DNA from 2 places in the Janthinobacterium sp. 1L-D-8-B-C4 genome. Region 1 is predicted to be linked to the other one. Evidence: predicted binding sites of a transcription regulator. Region 1 holds the regulator's gene; the other holds the start of a gene.

Region 1 (7,546 bases):
CCTTGCATATTCATGACCTGACGCAGGCCAAGGTCATCTGATGCCCGCTGTGCTGCCTGTGGGCGGCGGACGTTTTTTTTGAGAGTGAAACACTATGCGTAAGCCAGAAGGCGCCCATCGCTGGCGCATGATTTTTACCGTGCTGGGCGCCGTTGCGGTGGCGTTCGGCAGCTTCTGGCTGCTCGAAGTGATGAACAAGAGCAGCCAGGACGTCAGTGCCGGCAAAAAATTGGACGAGCCCGATTATTTCGTCACCAATTTCAGCCTGGTGCGCATGGACTTGCAGGGCAAGCCCAGCTATATCGTTTCCGGCGCCAAGCTCACGCATTACCCGGCCGATGACTCTTCCGATATCGACCAGCCTTTCGTGCGCAAGATCAGCCCGGGCGTGCCGCCCTTGAACATGACGGCCGAACTGGCGCATATCGACCAGGGCAATACGCGTTTGCAACTGTCGCGCAAGGTCGTGATCGACCGCGTGGCCAGTCCGACAACGCAGAACATGACGCTGAAAACCGAGGCGCTGACGATTTTCCCCGATGAAGAGCGGATGGAGTCGGCCGTGCCGGTCGACCTGCTGTCGGGGCGTTCGCATGTGACCGGCGTGGGCCTGAAGGCCAATAATGCCTCCAGCGTGGTGGAAGTGCCGAGCTCGGTGCGCATCGTGATTCCGCCGCGCAAAGCCGTGCCGGCCAAATAAATAAAAGGACACTATCAAATGAAAAAAATCTTGCTGCTCAGCCTGTTTTCCCTGGCCGTGATGGGCGCTGCCCATGCCGAAAAGGCCGATTCCGAAAAAGAAGCCGTCATCACCGCCCAGCGCGGCCAGGTCGACGACATCAAGCAGACCCGCACCCTGACCGGCGACGTGGTGCTGGTGAAAGGCACGCTGACCATGAAGGCGGGGCGCGCCCTGATCACGGAAGATCCGCAGGGCTACCAGTTCATCACCTTCTGGGGCGAAGCGGGCAAGCTGGCCACTTTCCGCCAGAAGCGCGACGGCGAAGGCGACCTGTGGGTCGAAGGCGAAGCGGAACGGGTGGAATACAACAACAAGACCGAAGTCGTGAAACTGTTTTCCAGGGCCAAGCTGACGCGCCTGCAAGGCACCAAGCCGACCGACGTGGCCAATGGCGCCTTCATTTCGTATGACAGCCGCAATGAATTATTCAATATGGAAAACAGCGACAGCGGCACCAGCGCCCCCGGCGCCGGCAGCGTGCGCATGGTGATCCAGCCGAAGAACAAACCGGCGGCAGACAAAACGCCCGCCGCGCCCGCGCCAGGGAAAAAATAATGAACAAGAATGAACGTTGCGGCAGCACCCTGATCGTGCGGGGACTGCAGAAAACCTATGGCAAGCGGCAGGTCGTGCATGATGTGTCGCTGCAGGTCGAATGCGGCGAAGTGGTGGGCCTGCTGGGTCCGAACGGCGCCGGCAAGACCACCTCGTTCTACATGATCGTCGGCCTGGTGCCATCCGACGGCGGCACCATCGATATCAGCGGCGTCGATATTTCCAGCCTGCCGATCCACCGCCGCGCGCAGATGGGCCTGTCCTACCTGCCGCAGGAAGCGTCGGTGTTTCGCAAGCTGACGGTGGAAGACAATATCCGCGCCGTGCTGGAAATCCAGACCGTCGACGGCCGCCCTTTGAAAAAGGCCGAGATCGAGGAGCGCCTCGACAAATTGCTGGCCGACTTGCAGATTGAAAAGCTGCGCGAAAACCAGGCGCTGTCGCTGTCGGGCGGCGAACGGCGCCGCGTGGAAATCGCGCGCGCGCTGGCCACCGACCCGCGTTTCGTGCTGCTCGACGAGCCGTTCGCCGGCGTCGATCCGATCGCCGTGATCGAAATCCAGCGCATCGTGCGGTTTTTGAAAGAACGCAATATCGGCGTGCTGATCACCGACCACAACGTGCGCGAAACGCTGGGCATCTGCGACCGAGCCTACATCATCAACCAGGGCTCGGTGCTGGCATCAGGCCGGCCCGACGACATCATCGCCAACGAGTCGGTGCGCCGCGTGTATCTGGGCGAACATTTCCGCATGTAAGCCGATGAAACAATCACTGCAGCTGCGCACCTCGCAGCACCTGGCACTGACGCCGCAATTACAGCAATCGATACGCCTGTTGCAATTGTCCACGCTGGAATTGCACCAGGAGCTGGAGCAATTGCTGACCGATAATCCCTTGCTGGAGCGTCTCGACGATCCGCTCGACCGTTCCTTGCGCCTGCTGTCCGATGGTGCCCTGAGTTCGACTGCTGCGCCAGGCGAAGCGCCGCCTGCGCCGCCTGGCCAGGAAGCGCCGGCGCCGGCGGCCGAAGCGGAAACGTTCGATGGTGAAGGCGGCGAGAGCACGGCCGCGCCCGAAGGCGGCGACAGCGACTGGAACGAGGCCAGCCGCGGCAAGGCGCCCGACGATGAGGATTCCCGCCCGCAACTGGAAGCCCATCATTGCACCTTGCGCGAACACCTGATGGAGCAGATGCGCGTGACCGTGCTGGAACTGCGCGACCGCGCGCTGGTCGAACTGATCATCGATGCGCTCGACGACAATGGCTACCTGGAGGAATCGCTTGACGATATCCTGGCGCGCCTGCCCGAGGAACTGGAAGTCGACGCCGACGAACTGCGCACCGCCTTGTCGCTGCTGCAAAGTTTCGATCCGCCCGGCGTGGGTGCGCGCAATGCGTCCGAATGCCTGGCGCTGCAGATCAAACGCCTGCCGCAGGTGGCGCTGGTGACGCGCCGCATGGCCTTGACCATCGTTGAAAAACACCTGGCCTGGTTTGCCCAGCGCGACTTCAACAAGCTGAAAAAAGCCCTCGATTGCGACGATGAAGACTTGCGCGAAGCGCAGACCGTGATTCGCTTGTGCAACCCGCACCCGGGCGCCGTGTTTGCGTCCGACGTGTCCGATTACGTGGTGCCGGACGTGGTGGTCAAGCGGGCCCGCAATGGCTGGCAGGTGTCGCTCAACAATGACGTGATGCCGCGCCTGCGCGTGAACGCCATGTACGCCAACCTGCTCAAGCAAGGCAAGGGCGAGGGCGGCATGGGCGCGCAGTTGCAGGAAGCCAAGTGGCTGATCAAGAACATGCGCCAGCGCTTCGACACCATCCTGCGCGTGGCGCAGGCGATAGTGGAACGGCAAAAGGATTTTTTCTCGCATGGCGCAGTTGCCATGCGGCCACTTGTGCTTCGCGAAATAGCTGATACACTGGGTTTACACGAGAGTACTATCTCGCGGGTAACAACCCAAAAGTACATGCTGACCCCGCATGGAATGTTTGAGTTGAAGTATTTCTTTGGCAGCCACGTCGCCACCGAAGCAGGAGGGGAGGCGTCATCGACGGCGATACGTGCCTTGATCGTGCAATTGACAGGAGCAGAGAACCCTAAAAATCCTTTATCCGACAGTAAGATTGCGGACATGCTGGGGGAACAAGGCATGGTGATTGCGCGACGTACTGTTGCCAAATACCGGGAAGCGTTGAAAATTCCGCCAGTGAGTCTGCGTAAGTCTTTGTAGTTTTTTTCGGTTCCTCTGCGGGCCGGAACGATGGCCACCGCACGAACCCGATCATCTTTAGGAGTGTGTATGAATCTCACCATCAGCGGACATCATCTCGAAGTGACACCAGCCATCCGTGAATACGTACAAACCAAACTGGAGCGCGTGAAACGCCATTTCGATCACGTTATCGATATCGCCGTGATTCTGACCGTCGACAACCTCAAAGAGAAAGAAAAACGCCAGAAGGCCGAAGTGAATCTGCGACTGAGCGGCAAGACCGTCTACGTGGAAAGCCTGGCGCAAGACCTGTATGCCGCGATCGACAGCCTGATCGACAAGCTGGACCGGCAAGTGATGAAGTACAAAACCAAAGTGCAAGGGCACGGTAAAGAGGCGATCAAGCATCTGCCAGACAACACTCCTGAAGAAGCCGCCGCCGTCTAGGCCTGCCGCTCCGGATTGTTGTGATCAACTAAGGGCGCGCTGTGTTTACTTCGCGCCCTTTTTTGCGCCCATTTTTCCGGCTCAGCTACGCTCGCGGTGGCGCAGCACGACCCGTTCGCGGTCGGCAAAATACTGCGCCAGGTGTTCCGCCATATATACCGAACGGTGCTGGCCACCGGTGCAGCCGAGCGCCACCGTCAGATAGCTGCGGTTGTCGGACTTGAACGACGGCAGCCACTTTTCCACGAAATTGCGGATATCGGCAAACAGTTCCAGGGCGCTGGGCTGGGCATCGAGAAAAGCGATCACCGGCGCGTCGCGGCCATCGAGCGGGCGCAGCGCCAGGTCGTAATACGGATTGGGCAGGGCCCGCACGTCAAACACGAAGTCGGCGTCCAGCGGCACGCCCAGCTTGAAGGCGAACGATTCGAAGAACAGGGTCAGCGGCGCGCGTTCGGAGGCGACGATATCCTTGATCCAGGCACGCAGCTTGTTGGCGCTCAGCTCCGAGGTGTCGATCACATGGCCCAGTTGCTGTATCGCCGACAGCCGCTCGCGCTCTTCCGAGATGCATTCGATCAGCGTGCGGCGGCTGGCCGGATTCTCGCCTGGAAGCAATTCATGCGACAAAGGATGACTGCGTCGCGTTTCCGAAAAGCGCGCCACCAGGGAATGCGTGGTGGCGGTCAGAAACAGCACCTTGACGTCATGCCCCTGCGCACGCAGCAGTGCCACATTGTGCGGCAGGCTAGTCAGCGATTCCGCACTGCGTGCATCGACCGCCACGCCGAGCCTGTTGGTGCCTTCGTCGAGCAAGGTTTGCACCAGGCTCGGCAACAAAGCGGGCGGCAGGTTGTCGACACAGTAAAAACCGGTATCCTCCAGCACCTTGAGTGCAACAGATTTGCCGGAGCCGGAAATGCCGGTAAGTAGAATGATGTGCATAGGCGCGATCATACAATAAAGACTGCCTGCGCGTGCCGCGGCAATCGTCTTTACATTTTATTGCAATTGAATATGGAGGCTGCCCGCGGCCTCAGTCGCCACTCATGGCGAGTCGTTGGTGCAGCAGGGAATTCACGAAGCAGCGCTTCGTGCCTGCGTAACGGTTCGCCCTTGCAAGGGTGACCTCCTTGGCAACATTAATCGCCGCTCATGGCGAGTCATTGGTGCAGCAGGGAATTCACGAAGCACCGCTTCGTGCCTGCGTAACGGTTCGCCCTTGCAAGGGCGAACTCCTTGGCAACATTAATCGCCACTCATGGCGAGTCGTTGCCGCTCCATGAATTCCTGCAGCGTATCAATCCCGCGCAGCTGCAAGATGGTATTGCGCACCGCTGCTTCAAGCAGCACGGCGATATTGCGGCCGGCGGCGACGGGGATGACGACCTTGCGCACCGGCAGGCCCAGCACGTCTTCGGTGGGGAACAGGAAGGGCAGGCGCTCGACTTCTTCTTCCAGTGCGTTGCGGCGCACCAGGTGCACGATCAGTTTCAAGCGCATCTTGCGGCGCACGGCCGTTTCGCCAAAGATGGCCTTGATGTCGAGCAGGCCCAGGCCGCGCACTTCGAGCAGGTTCTGCAGCAGCGGCGGGCAGCGCCCTTCGATCATGTTGGGCGCGATGCGCGAAAATTCCACGGCGTCGTCGGCCACCAGGCCGTGGCTGCGCGAAATCAGCTCCAGCCCAAGCTCGCTCTTTCCCAGGCCCGAGTCGCCGGTGATCAACACGCCCACGCCTAGCACGTCCATGAACACGCCGTGCATGATAATGCGCTGCGCCAGCTTTTTCGACAGGTAGACGCGCAGGAAGTCGATCACTTGGGCAGCTGGCAGCGGCGTGGAAAACAAAGGGATATTCTGCTCGTCGCAGATGGCCAGGATGTCGGGCGGCGTTTCCAGGCCTTGCGCAATGATCAGCGCGGGCGGGCCGCCGGCAATCAGCTCGCCAATCACGTGGGTGCGCGTATTGACCTTCAGGCGCTGGTAGTAATTGATTTCCTGGTGGCCAAACACCTGGATGCGGCCCGGGTGGATCAGGTTCAAGTGGCCGACCTGGTCGGCGGCCGACGAGACGTCGCCCGAGATCAGGCGCTCGCCGCCGGGGAAGCCGGCAAACCAGCCCAGTTGCAGACTTTCGCGATTGTCGTCGTACAGGCGTTGTATCGTCAGCGGCGTTTGCAACATGGCAGTTTTCTTCAGGAGTGGATCAATTGCTGAAGTTTAACCTGCCGCTTGCAGACTGGGTTGCCAATTGACGATGCGCGAATGCACGGATTTCGGTTCCGGGTCGGTGGCCAGCGCCGTGCGGAAAGCATCGTCGGAAAACATTTCGGCGATTTCCGACAGGATTTCCAGGTGTTGCTGGGTCACATGGTCGGGAATCAGCAGGAAAAACAACAGGCTGACCGGCTTGCCGTCGGGTGACTCGAACGGAATTGGTTCGGCCAGGCGCACAAAGGCGCCAAGTGGCGCTTTCAGCGTCTTGGTGCCTTTGATGCGGCCGTGCGGCACTGCCACGCCATGGCCAAGACCCGTCGAGCCCAGGCGTTCGCGGGCGAACAGATTGTCCGACACGGTAGAGCGGGCGATGCCGTAGTTGTTTTCGAAGATCAGGCCGGCTTGCTCGAAAGCGCGCTTTTTGCTGGAGACTTCCAGGTCCAGGAGGACGTTTTCGAGGGATAGTATTTTGCTAAGATTAGTCATGACACTCAATGAAATGGTGCAATGCGCAGAGGGCTTGCGAGCCGAATTATAGGCCTGTTTTCGTGGCCTGTAACGCCAATTCTCAACAGTATAAGCTCGCTGCCGGCGCAGTGGGCACTCTGGCGGGGCAAGCAAGCATTTTATCAAAAAAATAACGCCAAAGCCAGTTAGCTATTTCTTGATTGAAAACGAAACTCCTGCCGGTTTTTCCGTCGCCGAATGCAGATTTTCCGACTTTTCAGCGTTTTGTGTTGCTTGCAGCAACGACGCTGGCGTTGTTTTAAAACACAGCCAGCATTCCTGGAAGCATCATTCTGCGCGCTTCCGGCGGCCATGACCAGTACTTATTGGCGCGCATTGCGCAGATTGCCTGGCATGTGGCCAGTGCTGAAGTTGCTGCGCCAGGGGTTGATGTCCAGGCCGCCGCGCCGCGTATAGCGTGCGTAGACGGACAATTTTTGCGGCTTGCACTGGCGCAGGATGTCGACAAAGATGCGTTCGACGCATTGCTCATGGAATTCATTGTGCTCACGGAAACCGATCAGGTAGCGCAGCAAGCTTTCCTGGTCGATCTGCGGGCCGGCGTACTCGATCTGCACGCTGCCCCAGTCCGGCTGGCCGGTGACCAGGCAATTCGATTTGAGCAGGTGCGATACCAGTTTTTCTTCCACCGGCGCCTCGTGCAGCGCCGCTTTCAACAACTGCGGCGATGGCGAATACTGGGTGATTTCCAGGTCCAGGCGGTCGAGCAGCACGCCGTCGAATTCGCCCATCTTGAGCTTGCCGAAGTCTTCCTGCAAGGTCAGTTCCACCTGCACCGGCGCGCCGAAGCCGTTCGACAGATCCTGTTTCAGCAGGGCCAGCAGCGCTTCCGGA
Region 2 (7,546 bases), on a different contig from region 1:
ACTTCTTTTTCCAGCAGCTCCAGCGCGTGGCCTGCTTCCGCAGGCGTGATCACGCCGCGCGTCGGGCTCTTGTGCAGGATGTCGAGGATACGTTGCGCGTGTTCCTGGTACATCAGGACTGCAGGGGAGGATTTGGATTTGAATGAGATCAACATAATAGGCTTTCTGAATTCTTGTTGTTAGTCATGAAACCATATCACGACTTGGATTTTTGCACAGGGCGTCTGCAAGCCGGACAGCAACATGTGTTGGACGGGACACTTATTTACAAGTGCCAAGGCCGTGATTTTAAGTTTGGGCTAAGCAGAAATTTCTCACTCAATCTTGACCGAGTCCATAAAGGTGTCGATATTCTCGCGCGACAGCTTGCTTTCCTGCCCGAGAATAACGACTTGGAAGATGCGCTTGTCCTGCGCCACGAAGCGTCCGACCAGCAAGGCTGGCTGGCCATTCTGGGTGCCCGTGGCTTCGATGCTGACGCTGCTTTTCTGGTGCGTGCCAGCGGCGTTGCTGCTGGCCGCCGTGGCCGACTTTTCGCTGCGCACTGTGCCCTTGATATTGTTGAGCAAGGCCTGCTTCATGGCCGGCAAGGCGGCCTGTGCCTGTTCCGCGCTGCCCAGCTCGGCGCTGCCGATGGCAAAGGTATTGCCATCGACTTCGCTGGCCGTCATGGTCAGGCTGACCTTCTTGCCATCGAGATCTATCTCGCGCGTCAGCACGGCGGGCTTGCCGGGAAACAGCGCTGTGAAGTGCGCATCCGGGCTGCGATATTCGCGCCAGTCGAATTTGGGGCTGCAAGCGGCCAGGATGGTGGCGGTGGCCAGCACGCTGGCGATGGCGGTGAATGATGTTTTTTTCATCAGGCGATGGTAGCAGTGCTGCCTGTTGCATGCAATCGCGCACGCGCACGGCTCAGGCAACATGCAATACGCGCCGGTACTGTATGGCTTCGGCAACATGCACTCTGGTGATGGTGCTGCTGCCGGCCAGGTCGGCAATGCTGCGCGCCACACGCAATACGCGGTGATAGGTGCGTGCCGACCAGTGCAGACGCAGCATGGCGCCGTGCAGCAGCTGTTCGCCAGGTGCGTCGAGCTGGCAATATAGCGCGATTTCCTGATTGTCCAGTTGATGGTTGGCTTTTCCCTGGCGCGCCAGCTGCAAGGCAAACGCTGCCGCCACGCGCGCGGCGATCGCCGCCGTGCTTTCACCGGCAACCGCCTTCGCGCCCAGCATTGCCGGCGCCATGGCCGGCACTTCGATTTGCAAATCGATGCGGTCGAGCAGCGGACCCGACAGCCGGCCATGGTAGCGCAGCACGGCGTCCGGGGTGCATCGGCAGCGGCCGGACGCATGGCCCAGATAACCGCAGGGGCAGGGATTCATGGCGGCGATCAGTTGAAAACGTGCCGGGAACTCGGCCTGGCGCGCCGCGCGCGAAATGGTGATCACGCCGGACTCCATCGGCTGGCGCAACACGTCCAATACCCTGCGCTCGAATTCGGCGATTTCGTCGAGAAACAGTACGCCGCAATGGGCCAGTGAAATTTCTCCGGGACGCGGCACATTGCCGCCACCGACCAGGGCCACGCCAGAGGCCGTCTGGTGCGGCGCGCGATACGGCCGGCGTTTCCAGTTTTCCACCTTGAAGTTGCCGCCCAGCGAATGTACGGCCGCCGCTTCCAGTGCCTCTTCATCGCTCATCGGCGGCAAGATGCCGGGAAAGCGGCTGGCCAGCATGGTCTTGCCGGCGCCGGGCGGCCCCACCATCAGCAGGCTGTGGCCACCGGCGGCAGCCACCTCCAGCGCCCGCCGCGCATGGTGCTGTCCTTGTACGTCGGCAAAGTCGGGATAGGAAAAATGCGGCGCCAGCAAGGCTGGCTGGTGCCGCTGCAGGGCGGTGCGCTGATCGCGCGCTGCAAAATGGGCGCACACTTCGAGCAGGCTGTGGGCCGGATAGATGCTGGCGTTCGGCACCAGCGCTGCCTCATCAGCATTAGCGTGCGGCAAAATGAAGGCGCGCGGCGCGCCACTTTTGCTGCGTTGCATGGCAAACGTCATCGCCAGCGCGCCACGGATGGGCCGCAACTGTCCCGACAGCGACAGCTCGCCGGCAAATTCATATTCATGCAGTCGTTCGGCGGGAAGTTGGCCAGAGGCGGCCAGGATGCCCAGCGCGATCGGCAGGTCGAAGCGTCCCGATTCCTTCGGCAGGTCGGCTGGCGCCAGGTTGGCCGTGATGCGCCTGGCCGGCATGTCGAAGCCGCAGTTTTGCAGCGCGGCACGCACCCTGTCGCGTGACTCCTTGACTTCGGTGTCAGGCAGGCCAACGATGGTAAACGAGGGCAGGCCATTGGCGAGATGCACTTCGACATTGACCTCGGGTGCTTCCATGCCGGCCAGGGCGCGGCTTTTCAAGACTGCCAGGCTCATGACATCTCCCTGCACCGCGGTGCGCGGGCAGGATCAGTCTAGTGCTTGCTTGGGCATGACGCTTGAGGTTCGCCAGTACTGACTGCTTTACAGGGGCTTGCTGACATTGACTGTTTTGGAGTCATTCAGGCGTGCTTCGAGTTCGATCACGCGCAGTTCGAGCGCATCGAGTTTGGCACGCGTCTTGGCCAGTACCTGTGCCTGGATATCGAACTCCTCGCGCGTGACCAGGTCCAGGCGGGCGAAGCCCTGGGTCATCATCGACTTCACGTTCTTTTCGATATCCTTGGCCGGCGAATTTTCGATGGCCTGGTGGATCTTGCCCTGCAAATCGTTAAAGAAAGTATTCATGTCCATGGTATGTCCTTAGTGGTGCTGCAAGTGCATCGCACCATTGCGGTGCACATCAGCTTTAATGTGGTGCGAAAGTGAAAGGTTCAACAAGATTGCTCGGCCATCTTCCGTATTTCCTAGGGCTTGCAGGCTATGTATGGACGGAAATTCAGCTGTCAAGGTGGCAATGAAGCTGGCACGCATTCTGCTAAAGAGTTAATGAACGCTTTGTGATCGCCAGACCAGATTTTAAACCTCAACCGCTTTAAAAGTTCAATAAAAGGGAATCGCCATGAAGAATCTGTCCAAGAGCATGACTGTAGCAGCTACGCTGGCATTTGCCATGTCCGCGATGTGCGGTGCTGCCATGGCGCAGGAAGTTGCCGCAGCGCCAGCCGCGGCCGAAGCAGTGCCTGACAATGTGGTGGCGTACAACGTGGCCCTGACCAGCGACTACCGTTATCGCGGCGTGTCGCAAACGCGTTTGAAACCGGCCATCAGCGGCGGCGCCGATTACACGCACAATCCGACCGGCCTGTACCTGGGCACCTGGCTGTCGAGCATCAAATGGATCAAGGACGGTGGTGGCGACACGAATATCGAATGGGATGTCTACGGCGGCAAGCGCGGCGAGATCAGCGAGGGCATCAGCTACGACGTGGGCGGCTTGTACTACTTCTACCCGTCGAATGGCCTGAGCACCAACGCCAATACCTTTGAACTGTATGGCCAGCTCGGTTTCGGTCCTGCCTATATCAAGTATTCCCACTCGACCACTAATTTGTTCGGCGTGGCCGACAGCAAGAACAGCGGCTATCTCGACGTCGGCGCCAATGTCGAAATCACCGACGGCTATATGCTGAACCTGCACGCCGGCCACCAGAAGGTCGCCCATAACGGTTCCCTCAGCTACAACGATTACAAGATCGGCGTGACCAAAGACTACGGCGTGGTGACCGTGTCGCTGGCGGCGGTCAAGGCGAATATCGATTCCTTCGCGCCGAACGGCAAGAACCTGGCCAAAACCGGTGCAGTACTGACTGTTTCCAAAACTTTTTAAGCGAGATTGCCATGAAAATGATTACCGCGATCATCAAGCCCTTCAAGCTGGACGAAGTGCGCGAAGCCTTGTCAGCTATTAATGTGCAAGGCATTACCGTCACGGAAGTGAAGGGTTTCGGCCGCCAGAAAGGCCACACGGAACTGTACCGTGGCGCCGAGTACGTGGTCGATTTCCTGCCAAAAACCAAGATTGAAGCAGCCGTCGATGACGCCATCGTCGACCAGGCCATCGAAGCGATCGAAGGCGCCGCGCGTACCGGTAAAATCGGCGATGGCAAGATTTTCGTCACCACTCTGGAACAAGTCATCCGCATCCGCACCGGCGAAACCGGCAACGAAGCGCTCTAAGGGGAATATTGATGCGTAAAAATATAACAAAATTGCTAGCTGGGGTAGCCTGTCTGTTTGCATTTGGCGTCTCCGCGCCAAGTTTTGCCGATGCACCTGCGAAACCGGAAGCTGCCGCGGCCACCACGGCCGCTGTCGCCACGCCGGAAGTCGCACCGCTTGCCGTGCCAGCCGCCGCTCCTGCGCCTGCCGCAGTGGCCGCCGCTCCTGCTGCTGCACCTGCGGCGGCGCCCGCACCGGTACCCAACAAGGGCGACACCGGTTTCATGATGGTCTGCGCCATCCTGGTCATTCTGATGACAATTCCTGGCCTGGCCCTGTTCTACGGCGGCCTGGTGCGTTCCAAGAACATGCTGTCGGTGCTGATGCAGGTGTTCATGGTGTTCTCCCTGGTGGTCGTGTTGTGGTGCATCTATGGCTACTCGCTGGCGTTCACTGAAGGCAATGCGTTCTTCGGCACCTTTGCCCGCGCCTTCCTGAACGGTATCTGGGATCCGGCCACTGGCACCTTTGCCGTTGCCGCTACCTTCAGCAAGGGCGTGGTCATTCCCGAGTTCGTCTTCGTGGCCTTCCAGGGCACGTTTGCGGCGATTACCTGCGCACTGATCGTCGGCGCCTTTGCCGAGCGCGCCAAGTTCTCGGCCGTACTGGCTTTCGTTGTACTGTGGTTCACGTTTGCCTACCTGCCAGCGGCCCACATGGTGTGGTTCTGGACCGGTCCTGACATGATCACCGACGCCGCTTCGGTCGCGGTTGAAGCCGCCAAGGCTGGCTGGATCTATCAAAAAGGCGCGCTGGACTTCGCCGGCGGCACCGTGGTGCACATCAACGCCGCTGTCGCTGGCCTGGTTGGCGCGATCATGATCGGCAAACGCGTCGGCTACGGCCGTGAATCGATGGCGCCACACTCGCTGACGATGACCATGATCGGCGCTTCCCTGCTGTGGGTGGGCTGGTTCGGTTTCAATGCCGGTTCCTCGATGGAAGCAGGCGACCTGGCTGCCTTGGCCTTCGTCAACACCATGCTGGCGACCGCTGCTGCAACGCTGTCGTGGGTATTCGGTGAATGGATCACCAAAGGCAAGCCTTCGATGCTCGGTGGCGCTTCCGGCGCGGTTGCCGGCCTGGTGGCGATCACGCCTGCGGCCGGTTTTGTCGGCCCGATGGGCGGCCTGGTGATCGGCCTGCTGGCCGGTATCGTCTGCCTGTGGGGCGTGACTGGCCTGAAACGCCTGATCGGTGCCGATGATTCGCTCGACGTGTTCGGCGTGCACGGCGTCGGCGGTATCCTGGGTGCCATCCTGACCGGCGTGTTTGCTGCGCCACAATTGGGTGGCCAGGGCATTTTCGACTATGTCACCAATAAAATCTCGACCGATCCGTATTCGATCGGCCATCAAGTGTGGGTACAGGCGCAAGCGGTCGGCACCACGGTCATCTGGTCGGCCGTGGTTTCCGTGATCGCCTACAAGCTGGTCGATATCGTCATCGGTCTGCGCGTACCGGAAGAAGAAGAACGCGAAGGTTTGGACATCAGCAGCCACGGCGAGCAGGCTTACCACGGTTAATTATTGATGTTGTGAGTTGTTTTGCCGGAAAGGCGCCTCGTTGAGGCGCCTTTTTTTCGTCTGGGGAACGGCGAAGGTCTTTAAAACAAGGCTTTTGCCCCGATTTGGGCTACTTACACGGTAATATAGTCGGCAGTTCTGTGTGCTTTTTTGAATACTGCACATAATTTAAGGATGTAACTATGGTTCCCCATCTCGTCACGGCCCTGACCGGACCGCTGCTCGACCTCGAAAAAAAGATCCTCGCCGCCACGCCGGCCATTGAGCGCTGGTTCCGCATGGAATGGCAAGAACATACGCCGCCATTCTATTGCTCGGTCGACTTGCGCAACGCCGGCTACAAGCTGGCCCCGGTCGACACCAATCTGTTCCCTGGCGGTTTTCACAACCTGGCTACCGAAATGCTGCCGCTGTCGGTGCAGGCGGCGATGGCCGCGATCGACAAATATTGCCCGGACGCCCGCAACCTCTTGATCGTGCCGGAATTGCACAACACCACGCCGCAGTATCTGCAGAACGTGGCACGCCTGATGCAGATCTTCCGCCAGACGGGACTGCACGTGCGTTTCGGTTCCTGGTCGCCCGAGATTACCCAGCCCACGCCGCTGGCCCTGCCGGACGGCAATATGCTGGTGATCGAGCCGCTGGTGCGCCTGAACAATGGCCGCCGCCTGGGCTTGAAAGATTTCGATCCTTGCACGATCTTGCTGAACAACGATCTGTCCGACGGCATTCCCGACATCCTGCAAAACATCCATGAACAAAGCCTGCTGCCGCCCTTGCATGCGGGCTGGGCCTTGCGCCGCAAGAGCAACCACTACACGGCCTACGATGAAGTGGTGAAAAAATTCGGCAAGATGATCGACGTCGATCCCTGGATGCTGAACCCTTTCCACGCCAAGTGCAGCGGCGTGAACTTCCAGGAAGGCGAGGGCGAAGATGCGCTGGCCGCCAGCGTCGACGTGCTGCTGGCCAAGATCCGCAAGAAGTACAAGGAATACGGCATCAAGGAAAAGCCGTTCGTCATCGTCAAGCCTGACGCGGGCACCTATGGCACCGGCATCATGACGGTGCGCGACGCCAGCGAAGTGCGCGACCTGTCGCGCAAGCAGCGCGAAAAAATGTCCATCGTCAAGGATGGCCAGCTGGTCACCGACGTGATCATCCAGGAAGGCGTGCCGACCTTTGAAAGCATCAAGGATGCGGTGGCCGAGCCGGTGGTCTACATGATCGACCGCTATGTGGTGGGAGGCTTTTACCGCGTGCACGCTGAAAAGGGCGTGGACCAGAACCTGAACGCGCCCGGCTCGCAATACGTGCCGCTGGCGTTTGCCCAGCAGCATGCGGTACCGGATCTGAAGGCCAAGCCGGGCACGGCCGCGCCGAACCGCTTCTATGTGTACGGCGTGGTGGCGCGCCTGGCCTTGCTGGCCGCGTCGCTGGAAATGGAACGCACGGACCCGAACCCCGAAGTGTATTGAACCGCTGACGCATGGCCGGCCAGGCGGGGTCAGAACCCCGCCTGGCGATCTCGGCTAGAATCAAGCCTTCTTCTTCCCGCATTCCGACTGGACCGCCTCATGAAAATTGCATTCCTTGCCGATCCGCTGGCAGGCTTCAAGACTTACAAAGATTCCACTTTCGCCATGATGCGCGAAGCGGCCCGCCGCGGCCACGCCATTTACGCCTTCGAACAGAAGGACATGGCGCTGGAAGAAGGCATCGTCACGGTGCAAGTGCAGCACATCACCCTGACCGGCGACGAGCACGACTGGTACAAGGTCGAGTCACGCGAGGAAGTG

The links. The regulator sigma-54, encoded in region 1, starts transcription at its own class of promoters, with help from an activator protein. The targets are predictions, from matches to a motif close to TGGCANGNAANCTGCTTT.
Region 2: AC0Z42_RS16390 (TorF family putative porin) is a predicted target of sigma-54. The motif match lies at 2,961-2,978, and genes of this name have one in related genera.

Annotation. Positions count from the first base shown of each region.
Region 1 covers NZ_JBXAVX010000016.1:82,758-90,303, forward strand. Annotated here, with positions in the region: gene AC0Z42_RS23870 (KpsF/GutQ family sugar-phosphate isomerase) at 1-41, shown strand, start outside; gene lptC (LPS export ABC transporter periplasmic protein LptC) at 95-700, shown strand; gene lptA (lipopolysaccharide transport periplasmic protein LptA) at 719-1,297, shown strand; gene lptB (LPS export ABC transporter ATP-binding protein) at 1,297-2,055, shown strand; gene AC0Z42_RS23890 (RNA polymerase factor sigma-54) at 2,060-3,538, shown strand; gene hpf (ribosome hibernation-promoting factor, HPF/YfiA family) at 3,608-3,967, shown strand; gene rapZ (RNase adapter RapZ) at 4,049-4,912, opposite strand; gene hprK (HPr(Ser) kinase/phosphatase) at 5,216-6,151, opposite strand; gene AC0Z42_RS23910 (PTS sugar transporter subunit IIA) at 6,188-6,670, opposite strand; gene queF (NADPH-dependent 7-cyano-7-deazaguanine reductase QueF) at 7,015-7,546, opposite strand, start outside.
Region 2 covers NZ_JBXAVX010000008.1:260,088-267,633, reverse strand. Annotated here, with positions in the region: gene AC0Z42_RS16410 (DUF1840 domain-containing protein) at 1-155, opposite strand, end outside; gene AC0Z42_RS16405 (hypothetical protein) at 315-860, opposite strand; gene AC0Z42_RS16400 (YifB family Mg chelatase-like AAA ATPase) at 913-2,433, opposite strand; gene AC0Z42_RS16395 (accessory factor UbiK family protein) at 2,521-2,790, opposite strand; gene AC0Z42_RS16390 (TorF family putative porin) at 3,059-3,826, shown strand; gene AC0Z42_RS16385 (P-II family nitrogen regulator) at 3,838-4,176, shown strand; gene AC0Z42_RS16380 (ammonium transporter) at 4,188-5,744, shown strand; gene gshA (glutamate--cysteine ligase) at 5,927-7,225, shown strand; gene gshB (glutathione synthase) at 7,325-7,546, shown strand, end outside.